DNA from 2 places in the Falsirhodobacter halotolerans genome. Region 2 is predicted to be linked to the other one. Evidence: riboswitches for the same ligand, from Rfam matches in the RefSeq annotation. Region 2 holds a riboswitch; the other holds the start of a gene.
The links. Region 2 has a riboswitch for thiamine pyrophosphate ahead of thiB (thiamine ABC transporter substrate binding subunit). Riboswitches for the same ligand answer to the same signal wherever they lie in the genome.

Region 1 (7,428 bases), 710 kb from region 2:
CGATCCGGCCGTCCAGCGGCGCGTCGAACCGGACCCCCCCTTCGGTCAGCCGCGCCACCAGATGGGAAAGGGCCGTGCGGGGCGACAGATGCGCCTCCCCCTCGAAGAACAGCCCCTCGCGGAAACGTCCGGCCAGCGCGGGTTCCAGCGCGGCGATGTCCTCGCCCGTCACGCGGCGATGGTGGGTCGTGCGGCGGGCGAACCGTTCCAGATCGGCCCGGTCCCGCGCGGGGCTGATCACCAATGTGCCGCGCCGTGTGACGGGCACGCCCGCCGCCGCCCACCAGTCGACAGCCTCCTGGCCCAGACGAAGGACGGGCTCCTCCGCCGTCTCCCCTTCGCAGAACGGGGCGAGCATTCCGCCCGCATACCATGAACACGCCTCCGGCCCCGGCGGGCGGGCGGCGATCTGCACGGGCACCCCGCGCGCGCGAAGTTCGGTGGCGATGCACAGGCCCAAGACGCCCGCGCCTTGAACGGTGATCATTGCGGCCCCCCCGAATGAAAGTGGTGAACCGGACCGTGGCCGTGGCCCAGACCCAGCCCATCGGCGGCGGCGATCGCCCCTTGCAGCCAGCGATGCGCGCGGGTGACCGCCTCCTCCATCGGCTGCCCGCGGGCCAGCCCGGCGGCGATGGCTGCCGAAAGCGTGCAGCCGGTCCCGTGGGTGTTGCGCGTGGCCTGCCGGGGGGCGGCCAGTCGGTGCACCCCGTCGCCCACCAGAAGATCGACACAGACCGGCCCCTCGGCATGGCCGCCCTTCATCAGGACGAAGGCCGCGCCCATGGCCCGCAGGGCGCGGGCCTGCTCCAGCATCGCGGCCTCGGTCCCGGCCAGCGGCAGGCGGGTCAGGCGGGCCGCTTCGGGCAGGTTGGGGGTCAGCACCGTGGCGCGGGGCAGAAGATGGGCAACCATCGCGTCCACCGCATCCTCGGGCAACAGAAGATCGCCCGATTTCGCCACCATCACGGGGTCCAGCACCACGGGCCGGTCGGGCAGGGCGGAGGCGACGGCGGCGATCGCCGCGGCATCCCCCACCATCCCGATCTTGACCGCGTCGATGCGGATATCCGCCAGCACCGTGCGCATCTGCGCCGCGATCGTCGCGGGGGCGACCGGATCGACCCGGGTGACCGCGCGCGTGTTCTGCGCGGTGATCGCCGTTATCGCGCTGGTGCCGAAGACCCCGAACGCGGCAAAGGTCTTCAGATCCGCCTGAATGCCCGCGCCCCCGCCGCTGTCGGAGCCTGCTATCGTCATCGCCGTGGGGGTCATGCCCGCCATCCTTCGTGCCAATGGGCCATGACGAACGGGGGTCTGCAACATATGCGGGCGGGATGTCCCCCGCGCGGGTCGCTGCACACTCGTTCCCTCCGCCGGCATGACCCGGATCAGGTTCGATGGGTCGGTGCATCGCACCTCTCAGCCCCCAGACGGGACGCCCCAACGAGTAGTCCCTTGACGCTAGCCGCCTGTCGCCGCCGATGCAAGCGGGGGTGGGCGAAATAAGAAGGTTGGTTCACATGCATGTCAGGATTGGGACATTCGTCCATTCAGACGGTATTCGGGCGGGATTGTCCGGGGTGCCTGTCGCCAGCGTGGAATATCGTTCCCGAACGCGGCGGGGCAGGACCGGCGTCACATCTTGCCACCTGACCCGAAATGCCCAACATGACGCCAAACCCGAACCGTCAGGGGACCGACATGAAAACCACCCTTCTTGCCACGCTGGCCCTGTTGGGCACCACCGGACTGGCGGTTGCCGATATCGGCCCGCTTGTGACCCCCGCCGATCTGGCGGCCGAAGGGTCCGCGCCCCTGATCCTCGATATCCGCGAGACGGGGTATGAGGCGGGGCACGTTCCGGGCGCGATCCCCGCGCCTTACGGCCTGTTCCGCGGTCCGGCGGAAAACCCCGGCGCGCTGGTCCCGGAGGAGGAGCTGGAATCCCGCCTGCGCGCCCTTGGCGTGACGCTGGACAGGCCCGTGGTCGTCGTGCACCAGGGCAAGGATGACAGCGATTTCGGGGCGGCGGCGCGGGTGTATTGGACCCTCAAATCCTCCGGTGTCAGCCAACTGGCGATTTTGAACGGTGGCATGAATGCGTGGCGCGATGCGGGCCAGCCGGTCCAGACCGAGGGCGTTGCGCCGACGCCGTCCACGGTGGATGTCACCTTTTCCGACCAGTGGCTGGCCACGCGCGACGAGGTGGACGCCATCGTCGCGGGCGACCGCACGGCCCACCTGATCGACGCGCGCCCGACGCCGTTCTTCGACGGGGCGCAGGCCCATCCGGCGGCGGCGAAACCGGGAACGCTGCCCCTGGCGCAAAGCGTGCCGCATTCGGGCTTCTTCGACGGCACCCCGCGTCTGGCGGGGGCCGACACGGCGCGTGACGTGGCCGCAGAGGCCGGGATCGGGCAGGGGGATGAGGTCGTGTCCTTCTGCAACACCGGCCATTGGGCGGCGACCGAATGGTTCGCCCTGTCCGAGGTGGCGGGCCTGCCCAACGTCAAACTCTATCCCGAATCCATGGTCGGCTATTCCCAGACGGGCGGCGCCATGCAGAACGAACCCAGCCTGTGGGACAATCTTGTGCGGCAGGTGCGGGGCTCGAACGGATGACGGCGGTTCCGATGACGGATGCGGGGCGGATCGCGCCCCGTCTTGGGCTGATCGCGGGGGCGGTGGCGGTGATCGCCGCCGTGTCCGTTTTCGCAGGCGCGCGCTATGGCCTTCTGCTGACCATTGGCCTTGGCATCGGCATGACGCTTGAGGGGTTGCGCTTCGGCTTCGCCGGGCCGTGGCGGGCGATGATCCTGCGGCGCGACCCGTCGGGGATCCTTGCGCAGCTTCTGGCGATCGGGCTCGTGTCGGTCGTGGCGTTTCCCCTGCTGGCCGCCCATGCGGGAGAGTTGGTAGGCGCGCAGGCCCCCATTGGCTGGGCCATGGCGGGGGGGGCCTTCGTCTTCGGCGCGGCGATGCAGGTGGTTCTGGGCTGCGGGTCGGGCACGCTGGTCAATGCGGGCAGCGGCAATCCGGTGGGGCTTCTGGCGCTGCCGTTCTTTGCCATCGGCAGCTTTGCGGGGTCGTATCACCTGCTGTGGTGGACCGATCTGGGCGCGTTGCCCATTCTGGTGCTGCAGGGCACAAGCGGGCTTGTGGTGACGCTGATCCTTCTGGCGGTGGTCGCGGCGGTGCTTTTGGCGGTGGCGGCCCCCGGCACGCGGCGCATTCCCGGTCGCCTTTTGTGGGCGGCGGGGATCGTGGCGGCGCTGGCGGTGGGGAACCTGATCGTGGCGGGCCAACCCTGGGGGGTGGTCTATGGCCTTGGCCTGTGGGTGGCCAAGGGGGCGCAGGCGGTGGGGATGGACCTGTCCGCCTCGGGCTTCTGGGCGGCGCCCGGCAATGCCGCACGGCTTGGGGCCAGCGTTCTGACCGATGTCACCTCGCTGACCAATATCGGGTTGATCGGCGGCGCGTTCCTGATCGCCGCATGGCGGACGGGCGGGTTGTCGCAGCCGGTGCCGAAACTGCCCGCCCGCGCCTGGGTGGCGACGGTGGTGGCGGGGCTGCTCCTGGGATACTCCTCGCGTCTGGCGTTCGGGTGCAATGTGGGGGCGTTCTTCTCCGGCATCTCCACCGGCAGCCTGCATGGCTGGGTCTGGTTCGCCGCCGGGTTCGCGGGGTCGATGATCGGCGTCCGCTTGCGCCCGTGGCTGGGAATGGAGGGGCGCGCATGACCCGCCGCGTCACCGCCCCGCTGGCGCTGGCCCTTGTGGCCGCCGTCGTCCTGCTGGACCTGCGGGCCGCCCCGCCCAACCCCTGGGTCGCCCCGCCGATGCTGGCCCTGGGGTCCGGGGTCACCGCCTCGGGCGGGTTCTGCGGCGCGCTGCCGAATTAACGCGCGAACGCCCCGGCCCCAAGGGCGACCTGCAGCGTCGCCCAGTTCACCGCCACGTCGCGGATCGCCGCCGCCTCGGCCAGCCGCGCCTGCGCCAGGGCGCGGTCGGTGTCCAGCAGGTCCAGAAGCGACAGCGCCCCCGCCGAGAAATTCTCCTGCGACAGGGTCAGCGCGCGGTCATAGGATCCGACCGACCGGCCCAGAAGCGCCGCGCGCTGCTGGTCGCGCCGCCAGGTGCTGTTGGTGGTCTGCACATCCTCCACCGCGTCCAGAACGGCGGCGCGCCAGGCGATCTCGGCCTCGCGCGCCTGCGCTTCGGCCTGTTGGCGGGCGGCGCGCTGACGCGGCAGGCCAAGGATCGCCTGGGTGATCGAGGGCCCGAAGCTCCACGCGCTGTTGCCGCCTTCGGTCACCGAACCGGACAGGGACAGCGAGGGATACATCTGCGCCGCCGCCACCCCCACATCCGCGACCGCCGCCGCGAACTGGCGTTCGGCCTGCCGCACATCGGGGCGGTTGCGCACCAGATCGGCGGGGATGCCGGTGGCGGCGGTGCCGCGCGGGCGGGGTTGGGGCGCGCCGCGCTGCATTCGGGTCACCAGCGGGGCGGCGGGTTCCGCCAGCAAGGTCGCCAGGGCGTAGACATTGGAGAGGAAGGTCGCCTCAAGCCGCGGAATGTCGGCGCGGGCGGTGTCCAGAAGGGCCAGCACCTGGGCCTCATCCAGTTCCGTCGCGGCACCGGAGGCCCGCTGGTTGCGCGTGATCTCCAGCGTGCGTTCGCGGGTGGTGATGGTCTGCCGCGTCAGCGCAAGGGCATTCTGGGCATAGCGCGCCTCGATATAGGCGCCCACGATCCCCGACAGATAGGCCAGCCGCGTGACGCCCGCCCCCGCCTCGGCCGCGCCCAGATCCGCCGCCGCCGATTGCCGCGCGCGGGCCACCCGACCGAACAGGTCGATGGCGATATCGGCGGTCAGCGTCGTGCTGCTGCGGGTGCCCGCCGCCTGCACATCGCTGCCCCCGCGCGTGGACCCGGCCGACAGCCCGCCATCCACGGCCGCCCGCACCCCCGTCTGGGCCAACGCCGCCCGCGCCGCCGCGATGCGCTCCTCGGCGGCCGCAAGGCTCAGGTTCTGGGCCAGACCGCGCGTCACCAGATCGTTCAGAAGGGGATCGTTCAGGTCCGTCCACCACCGGCGCGCCCCCACCTGTCCGATCGGGCCCGCATCCCCTTCGGCGAAGGTGGAGGTCAGGCCGATTTCGGGGGCGGTGTAGTCGGGCCCCGCGGCGCAGGCCGTAAGGGCAAGGCAGGCAAGGACGGGCAGGGGGCGGAACATCATGCGGATTTTCTCTGGAACAGGCGGCGGACGAAGACGAACAGGACGGGAATGAAGAAGATGCCAAGGATCGTGGCCGAAATCATCCCCCCCAGAACGCCGATGCCGATGGCGTTCTGGGCCCCCGCACCCGCGCCCGTGGCGGTGGCCAGCGGCACGACCCCCAGAATGAACGCGAACGAGGTCATGAGGATCGGGCGCAGCCGCTGGCGCGCGGCCTCCACCGTGGCGTCCAGCAGGGTCATCCCCTGCTTTTGCAGATCGACCGCGAATTCCACGATCAGGATGGCGTTCTTTGCCGCCAGCCCGATGGTGGTGAGCAACCCCACCTTGAAATAGACGTCGTTCGACTGCCCCGTCAGCAAGGCCGCCGTCAGCGCGCCGATCACCCCCACGGGCACGGCCAGCATCACCGCCAGCGGGATCGTCCAGCTTTCATAAAGGGCGGCCAGGCACAGGAACACCACCAGCACCGAAATGGCGTAAAGGAACGGCGCCTGATTGCCCGACAGACGCTCCTGATAGGAAAGGCCGGTCCACGCCGCGCCATAACCGCCGGGCAGTTCGGCCACCAGTTCCTCCATCCGCGCCATCGCCTGACCCGACGAGACGCCCTCCGCCGGCGCGCCCGAAATCTCCAGCGCCGAGGACCCGCCGTAACGGGCCAACGAGGCGGGAACCGTGTCCCAGTCCAGCGTCGCGAAGGACGGGAAGGGCACCATCTGCCCTTCGGAATTGCGCGCGGACCAGCGGAACACATCGTCGGGCTGCATACGGAACGGGGCGTCGGCCTGCACGATGACGGGGCGCAGTTCGGACCCCATTTCGAAATCGTTGACGTTGCGGCCAGAGAAGATGGTGCCGAGCATCCCGTTCACATCGTTCAGCGTCAGGCCGAAGCTTTGGACCTTCTGCGCGTCGATGTCGATGCGCAGGGCGGTGCGGGCCGAATCCTCGGCCCCGCGCATGTTGGTGACCTGCCCATCCTCGGTCGCGTTGGCCACCAGATCGCGGGCCGCCTGCCGCAGGGCGGTCTGGCCGTTGGCCCCCTGATCCAGCAGATACATCGAAAAGCCGGACGAATTGCCCATGCCCGGAATGGCGGGCGGTTGCAGCACGAAGACGCGGCCCAGCCGGTTGTCGGCCGCCAACGCGCCGTTGGCCCGCGCCACGATCGCCGCCGCCGCCAGATCGGGATCGTCCGCCCGTTCGGCGAAATCCTTCAGCTGCACGAAGATCATGGCGCTGTTCTGCGAATTGCCGCCAAAGCCGAACCCCAGGGCCGCGAAGGTGCTTTTCACCCCCGGCTCCTGCGTCAGGAAATAATCCTCCACCTTGCGCAGGACGGCGTCGGTCTGCACGCTGGTCGAGCCCTCGGGCAGGCGGATCTGCGCCATGAGCGAGCCCTGATCCTCTTGCGGCAGGAAGGACGAGGGGAGCGACATGAACAGATAGGCGATCACCCCCACGACCCCGGCCAGCGCGGCCATCGCGGCGGGCGGGCGGCGCAGGATGCGGCGGTTGGTGTTCAGATAGCCTCTGGTGAACCGGTCGAAATTGCGATTGAACCAGCGGGCGGGGGCGGGGCCGCCGCCGTGGTTGCGCGGGCGCAGAAGGGTCGCGCACAAGGCGGGCGTCAGGATCAGCGCGACCAGCAGCGACAACCCCATCGCCGTGATGATCGTGACCGAGAACTGGCGATAGATCACCCCGGTCGATCCGCCGAAGAATGCCATCGGCAGGAACACCACCCCCAGAACGGTGGTGATCCCGATCAGCGCGCCGGTGATCTGACCCATGCTTTTCTCGGTCGCCTCCACCGGGCCGAGGCCGTCCTCCTCCATCACCCGTTCGACGTTTTCCACCACGACGATGGCGTCATCGACCAGAAGGCCGATCGCCAGAACCATCGCGAACATCGTCAGCGTGTTGATGGAATATCCCAAGGCCGACAGGACCCCGAACGTGCCCAGAAGCACGACGGGCACCGCCAGCGTCGGGATCAGCGTGGCGCGCCAGTTCTGCAGGAAGACGAACATCACCACAAAGACCAGCGCGATCGCTTCCAGCAGCGTATGCTGGACCTTGGTGATCGACCGTTCCACGAAGGGCGACGTGTCATAGGCATAGGCGATGCTGACGCCTTCGGGAAAGGCGGGGGCGAGGGAGGCCAGCGTCTCGCGCACA
Region 2 (7,428 bases):
CGGCCTTGGTCAGCTCGGTCTTGCCCACCCCGGTCGGCCCGAGGAACAGGAACGAGCCCAGCGGACGATTCTCGTCGTTCAGCCCCGCCCGCGCGCGGCGCACGGCATTGGCCACCGCCGTCACGGCCTGACCCTGCCCGATGACTCGGCGGCCCAACTCCTCCTCCATCTTCAGCAGCTTCTCCCGCTCCCCCTCCAGCATCTTGGAGGTGGGGATGCCGGTCCAGCGCTCGACCACCTCGGCAATCTGCTCGGGGCGAACGGCCTCTTCGACCATCAGCCCGTCGGTGGCATCGGCTTCAGCCAACTGCTTCTCCAACGCGGGGATCGTGCCGTATTGCAGCTCCCCGGCCTTGGCGAAGTTGCCTTCGCGTTTCGCCACGTCCAGATCGGCGCGGGCACGGTCCAGCCGCTCCTGCACATCGCGCGAGGCTTGCAGCTTGTCCCGCTCCGCCTGCCACTGGGCGGTCATGGCATCCGCCCGCTCGCGCAGGTTGCCCAGATCCTTCTCCAGCCGCTCCAGACGGTCCTTGCTGGCGGCGTCGTCTTCCTTCTTCAGGGCCTCCTGCTCGATCTGCATCTGCAGGATCTGGCGGTCCAGGGCGTCCAACTCCTCGGGCTTGCTGTCCACCTCCATCCGCAGACGGCTTGCGGCCTCGTCCACAAGGTCGATCGCCTTGTCGGGCAGGAAACGGTCGGTGATATAGCGGTGCGACAGCGTCGCCGCCGCGACCAGCGCCGAGTCGGATATCCGCACCCCATGGTGCAACTCATACTTCTCCTTGATCCCGCGCAGGATGCTGACCGTATCCTCCACCGTCGGCTCGGAAACCATCACCGGCTGGAACCGGCGGGCAAGGGCCGCATCCTTTTCCACATACTTGCGGTATTCGTCCAAGGTTGTCGCACCCACGCAGTGCAACTCCCCCCGCGCCAAAGCGGGTTTGATCAGGTTGGCCGCATCCATCGCGCCATCGGCCTTGCCGGCCCCGACCAGCGTGTGCATCTCGTCGATGAACAGGATGATCTCACCCGCCGCCGTCTCGATCTCCTTCAGGATAGCCTTCAGACGCTCCTCGAACTCGCCGCGATACTTCGCACCGGCGATCAGCGCGCCCATGTCCAAGGCCATCAGACGCTTGTTGCGCAGCGATTCCGGCACGTCGCCATCCACGATGCGCAGGGCCAGCCCTTCGGCAATCGCGGTTTTCCCGACGCCGGGTTCCCCGATCAGGACGGGGTTGTTCTTGGTCCGACGGCTCAGCACCTGCATCGTGCGACGGATTTCATCGTCGCGGCCGATGATCGGGTCGATCCGGCCCTGCTCGGCCGCCTCGGTCAGATCGCGGGCGTATTTCTTCAGCGCGTCGAAGCTGTCCTCGGCGCTGGCGCTGTCGGCCGTCCGACCTTTGCGGATGTCATTGATCGCGGAATTGAGGTTCTGGGCGCTCACGCCGCCCGCCACCAGCGCCTCCTTCGCCTTCGATGGCGTCAGCACCAGCGCGGTCAGCACGCGTTCGACAGGAACGAAACTGTCGCCCGCTTTCTTGGCAACCGTCTCCGCCTCGTCCAGCACCCGCACCAGCGCGGGATCCATGTAAGGCTGCGCGTCGCCCGACACCTTGGGCAGCTTGCCCATGGCCGTGCCCACCGCCTCGACCACGCGGGACGGATCGCCCCCCGCCGCCTGAATAAGGTTGGACGCCAGCCCCTGATCGTCATCCATCAGCGCTTTCAACAGATGTTCGGGCGCAAGCCGCTGGTGGCTTTCCCGCATCGCGATGGTTTGCGCCGCCTGAATGAAGCCGCGCGACCGTTCCGTGAACTTTTCCAAATTCATCGGTCTCTCCTTTTCCTCAAGCCCCCGGTCCTGCGCCCGCCGATGCGGCACGTCCGTCCGGGTCTCATGCCCCCAAGATGAGGTGCGGCCCACCGCCGTTCAATACGCCCGATCACAACTTTCGTGACTTCGCCGCCACATCGGGAACAATCTCCAATTTTCGTGGTTGACACCACGTAACAAAGGAAAAAGCCATGCGTATTCTTTCAGCCAAGATCGAACATGCCCGCAACGCCCGCGATTTCGGTCAGGTCGAAGCTTTGGTTTCCCTGATCGTGAAGGAGGACGGGCGTCCGGTCCCGTTCGAGGTGCGCATCCGCACGGCCGAGGACAGCCATGGCGAAAACCTGCGCGACCGCCTGATCGACAGCGCAAAATCGCTCTATATCGCCCGACTGGAGGCGCAGGCCGAAAAGATGCGCTTCGCCCACGCCGCCTGATCGACAGTTGACATGCGCGCCCATGCGGCGCATCCGTCCCCCGCAGCATTTGCGGGGGTTTTTTCATGTCCGACGACCGTCTTATCATCGCGCTGGATGTTCCGAACATCGTGCAGGGGCTTGAGCTTGCGGACCGGATCGGGGACGCGGCCTCTTTCTACAAGATCGGTCTGGGCATGTTGACGGGCGGCGGCTTCGCCCTTGCCAACGAATTGAAGCATGAACGCGGCAAGCGCGTGTTTCTGGACATGAAGCTGTTCGACATCGGGGCCACCGTGGAAGCGGCGGTGCGCGGCATTGCCCAGCATGGACTCGATTTCCTGACGGTTCATGGCGATCCGCAGGTGGTGCGGGCGGCGGCGGCCGGGGCGTCGGGGTCGGATACGAAGATCCTGGCGGTGACCATCCTCACCTCGCTGGACCGCGCCGATCTGGACGCGAACCTGATCCGCCCCGGCGATCTGGCCGAGATCACATTGGAACGCGCCGCCCGCGCGCTGGAGGCGGGGGCCGACGGCGTCATCGCCAGTCCGCAAGAGGCGGCAATGATCCGCGGCCTGCCCCAGGCGACCGGCAAGCTGATCGTGACCCCCGGCGTGCGCCCGACCGGCGCCACCTTGGGCGACCAGAAGCGTGTGGCCACGCCGGCGCAGGCCATCACCGACGGGGCCGACCATATCGTCGTGGGCCGCCCCGTCTGGACCGCCCCCGACCCGCAGGCCGCCGCACGCGCCATTCTGCGCGACCTTCCTCCCCGCGCATGAAAAAAGGGGCAGCGAAACGCTGCCCCCCTTCCCTTCAGATCATACCGATCAGGGCGCAGTCGTGGTCGACTCCGTCGTGCCGGTTTCTGGTGCCACGGTCGTATCCGGGACCACGGGCGTGGTTTCGGTCGTCGGGGCGGTCTGTTCGGTTGCCGCCGGTGCGGGCGGGGCCGTCGTCGTGTCGTTGCCGCCGGCAAAGGCGAACCAAAGGATCGCCAGAAGCGCGATCACTGCGGCGACGATCAGAAAAATCGAACTTCCGGAACGCTCCGTGTGCACTTGCTGCACAACGTGCGGGGATTCACGTTCAAGACGGTCGTCATTGCGATAGTCGGACATTGGTAGTCTCCTCTGTCTATGCCCCCCAACACACAAAGACGCGAGAAGGTTCCCGCCCTATCCGATCCGGCCGCGCACCCCGCCCGTCTGCCCCCGATCCAGCAGCAGATGGTCCAGAAGAACGGTCGCCATCATCGCCTCGGCCACCGGCACGGCGCGGATGCCGACGCAAGGGTCGTGACGGCCCTTGGTGACCAGATCCATCTCCTGTCCCGCCTCGTTGACGGTGCGTCGCGGGGTCAGGATCGAACTGGTCGGTTTCACCGCAAAGCGCACCACCACATCCTGCCCCGTGGAAATCCCGCCAAGGATGCCGCCCGCGTGGTTCGACAGGAATTCCGGCCCATCCGGGCCCATCCGCATCTCGTCGGCATTGTCGCGCCCCGTCAGGGTGGCGGCCGCCATGCCCTCGCCGATCTCCACCGCCTTGACCGCGTTGATCGACATCATCGCCGCCGCAAGATCGGTGTCCAGCTTGCCATAGATCGGTGCGCCCAACCCCGCCGGCACGCCCGAGGCGACAACCTCGATGACCGCGCCGACGGAATCGTGGTCCTTGCGCAACTGGTCCAGATACTCGGCCCAGGTCGCCGCCATCACCGGGTCGGGGCACCAGAAGGGGTTGTCGCCCACCGTGCCGATGTCCATCCGCGTCCGGTCGATCGCATGTGCGCCCATGCGCACCATCATCCCGGTGATCGTCAGATCCGGCGCCAGCGCCGTCAGCGCGGCCCGCGCCACGCCCCCCGCCGCCACCCGCGCCGCCGTCTCCCGCGCCGAGGAACGCCCACCGCCGCGATAATCCCGCAGCCCGTATTTCAGGTGATACGTCAGGTCCGCATGGCCGGGCCGGAACGCCGTCGCAATCTCGCCATAATCTTTGGACCGCTGATCGGTGTTCTCGATCATCAGCTGGATCGGGGTGCCTGTGGTCCGCCCCTCGAACACGCCCGACAGGATGCGCACGGCATCGGGTTCGCGCCGCTGCGTGGTGAAACGGCTGGTGCCGGGCTTGCGCCGATCCATCCAGACCTGCAGCCCCGCCTCGTCCAAAGGCACGCCGGGGGGGCAGCCATCCACGGTCGCGCCCAGCGCCGGCCCGTGGCTTTCGCCCCATGTGGTCACGCGGAACAGATGTCCGAAGGTGTTGATGCTCATACCCGCCCCCAAGATCGTCGCCTTCAGCCATAGGGCAATCCCCGCGCGGGGAAAACCCGCTTCCCGCTGGACAGCGCCGGGCTTCCCCCCTAAGTCCTTCCTAACCTCGGGGTGCCTTCGGGCTGAGATGCGTGACGCGAACCCGTCGAACCTGATCCGGTTGATCCCGGCGGAGGGAAGGTGCGCCGCAAGGGCCGTCTTCCCCGATGTAAGGAGGATGACATGCGCCTTGTTCTTGCCCTGATCCTGTTCCCCCTCGCCGCCACGGCCCAGGACCGCCCCGTGCTGGACGTGCTGACCTATGACAGCTTCACCACCGAATGGGGTCCCGGCCCGCAGTTGAAAACGCTGTTCGAGGCGGAGTGCGGCTGCACGCTGCGCTTCACCGCCCCCGGCGACGCCGCCGCCGTCCTGTCCCGCCTGAAGCTGGAAGGCGCGCGCAGCACGGCGGATGTGGTCCTTGGCCTTGATACGAACCTGATGGCGGATGCCAAGGACAGCGGGCTGTTCGTCCCCCTTGCCACGATCCCCGACACCGACCTGCCGGTCGATTGGACGGACGACACCTTCGCCCCCTTCGATTGGGGCTGGTTCGCCTTCATCCACACCACCGACATCACCCCGCCCACCAGCTTCGAGGATCTGGCCGCCTCCGATCTGCAGGTGGTGATCCAGGATCCGCGCTCCTCCACCCCCGGTCTTGGGCTGGCGATGTGGATCAAGGCGGAATACGGCCCCCGCGCGCCCGAAATCTGGGCCGCGCTGGCCGACAACATCCTGACCGTGACCCCCGGCTGGTCCGAGGCCTATGGCCTGTTCACCGAAGGCGAGGCGGACATGGTTCTCTCCTACACCACGTCGCCCGCCTATCACATTCTGGCCGAAGGGGACGACACCAAGGCCGCCGCGATCTTTCCCGCCGGGCATTACCTGCAGGTCGAACTGGCGGGAAAACTGGCCGCCACCGATCAGCCCGATCTGGCGGACCGCTTTCTGACCTTCCTTCTGACCCCCGCGGCGCAAGAGGTCATCGCCACCACGAACTGGATGTATCCCGCGCGCGCCGTGCCGCTGCCCGAGGGATTCGACCGCCTTCCGCGCCCCGAAAAAACCATCTTCCTGTCACCTGACGATGTCCGCGCCCAGCGCGACGCCGCGATTGCCGAATGGCAGGCCGCGCTCTCGCGTTGATCGTCGGGGCGGCGGTTCTGGCGCTGACGCTGGGGCCGCTGATCCTCGTCGCCCTTCACGCCGAAGGGGGGTGGAGCGCCGACCTCTCGGCCCTGCGCTTCACCTTGGTGCAGGCGGCGTTGTCGGCGGTGATATCCGTGGCCCTTGCCATTCCCGTCGCACGGGCGCTGGCGCGGCGGCGGTTTCCGGGGCGGCGGGCGCTGGTGGCGCTTCTGGGGGCGCCGTTTCTGTTGCCGGTGATCGTGGCGGTTCTGGGGTTGCTTGCGGTGTTCGGGCGATCGGGGATCCTCAATCAGACGCTGGGGGGCTTCGGTCTGCCCGCGATCCGCATCTATGGCCTGCACGGCGTGGTGCTGGCGCATGTGTTCCTGAACATGCCGCTGGCCGTGCGCCTGATCCTGCACGGCTGGCAGGCGATTCCGGCCGAGCGGTTTCGGCTGGCCACGGCCCTTGGCCTCGGCCCGCGCGGGGTGCGTCGGCATCTGGAACGCCCCATGCTGGTCGAGGTTCTGCCCGGCACGCTGGTCCTGATCTTCGTCATCTGCCTGACCAGCTTTGCCGTGGCGCTGACCTTGGGCGGGGGGCCGAAGGCCACGACGCTGGAACTCGCCCTTTATCAGGCGCTGCGGTTCCAGTTCGATCTGGGCCGCGCGGCCAGCCTGTCGGCGCTGCAATTCGCCCTGTGCGGCGCGGCGGTGCTGATCGCCGCCCGCGTCGCGGTGCCGGGGGGCTTCGGGCGCGGGCTGGACCGGGCCGTCGCGCAAGGTCCGGCGGGTTGGCGGATGGGGGTGGACGCGGCGGTCATCGCGGCGGCGGCGGCCTTTCTTCTGGTACCGCTGGGGGCGGTGGCCCTGCGGGGCGCGCCCGCGCTTCTGGATCTGCCGTCATCGGTCTGGGGGGCTGCGGGCCGTTCGGTGGGGATCGCGCTGATCTCCACCGCGCTGACGGGGGGGGCGGCGCTCGCGCTGGCTCTCACACCCGGGCGGTGGGTGGAGGTGGTGGCGATGCTGCCGCTCGCCGCTTCCAGCCTCGTGATGGGAACGGGGCTGTTTCTGGGACTGTTCCCGTTCCTGGCGCCCGAGGTCGTGGCCCTGCCGGTGACGGTTCTGGTCAACGCCACTTTGGCGCTGCCGTTTGCGTTTCGCATCCTGCGCCCTGCCGCGACCTCGCTTGCGCGGGATTACGGAATGCTGGCCGCTTCGGTGGGCATGACCGGTCTGGCCCGCCTGCGTTGGCTGACCCTGCCGCGTCTGGCCGGGCCGTTGGGGTTTGCGGGCGGGGTGACGGCGGCGCTGTCGATGGGCGATCTGGGGGTGATCGCGCTGTTCGCGGCCCCGGACGCACCGACCCTGCCGCTCTTGGTGCAGCAGCTTCTGGGCGCCTATCGCATGGATCAGGCGGCGGGGGCGGCGCTCTTGCTGGTGATCTTGTCCTTCGGCCTGTTCTGGATGTTCGACAAAGGGGGGCGCCGTGCCTGATCTGACCTTGGACCGCGTGACCCTTGTGATGGACGATTTCCGGCTGAGCGCCGACTGGTCTGTCGGACAGGGCGCGCGCGTGGCGGTGCTCGGCCCTTCGGGGGCGGGGAAATCGACGCTGCTGATGATGCTGGCGGGGTTTGTCGCGCCCACGTCCGGCGCGGTGCGCTGGGGCGGGCAGGATCTGTCCCGCACTCCGCCCGACCGCCGCCCCATGA

Region 1: it holds a riboswitch for thiamine pyrophosphate, as region 2 does, so the genes downstream of both, thiD (bifunctional hydroxymethylpyrimidine kinase/phosphomethylpyrimidine kinase) here and thiB (thiamine ABC transporter substrate binding subunit) in region 2, are expected to answer to the same signal.

Annotation. Positions count from the first base shown of each region.
Region 1 is NZ_JALJAZ010000001.1:740,291-747,718, forward strand. Features, by position in the region: gene MU449_RS03955 (FAD-dependent oxidoreductase) at 1-487, opposite strand, end outside; gene thiD (bifunctional hydroxymethylpyrimidine kinase/phosphomethylpyrimidine kinase) at 484-1,275, opposite strand; TPP riboswitch at 1,352-1,456, opposite strand; gene MU449_RS03965 (sulfurtransferase) at 1,705-2,625, shown strand; gene MU449_RS03970 (YeeE/YedE family protein) at 2,622-3,743, shown strand; gene MU449_RS03975 (hypothetical protein) at 3,740-3,904, shown strand; gene MU449_RS03980 (efflux transporter outer membrane subunit) at 3,901-5,244, opposite strand; gene MU449_RS03985 (multidrug efflux RND transporter permease subunit) at 5,241-7,428, opposite strand, start outside.
Region 2 is NZ_JALJAZ010000001.1:29,987-37,414, reverse strand. Features, by position in the region: gene clpB (ATP-dependent chaperone ClpB) at 1-1,840, opposite strand, end outside; gene MU449_RS00185 (hypothetical protein) at 2,035-2,280, shown strand; gene pyrF (orotidine-5'-phosphate decarboxylase) at 2,346-3,044, shown strand; gene MU449_RS00175 (hypothetical protein) at 3,093-3,383, opposite strand; gene aroC (chorismate synthase) at 3,441-4,541, opposite strand; TPP riboswitch at 4,639-4,736, shown strand; gene thiB (thiamine ABC transporter substrate binding subunit) at 4,764-5,732, shown strand; gene MU449_RS00160 (thiamine/thiamine pyrophosphate ABC transporter permease ThiP) at 5,708-7,210, shown strand; gene MU449_RS00155 (thiamine ABC transporter ATP-binding protein) at 7,239-7,428, shown strand, end outside.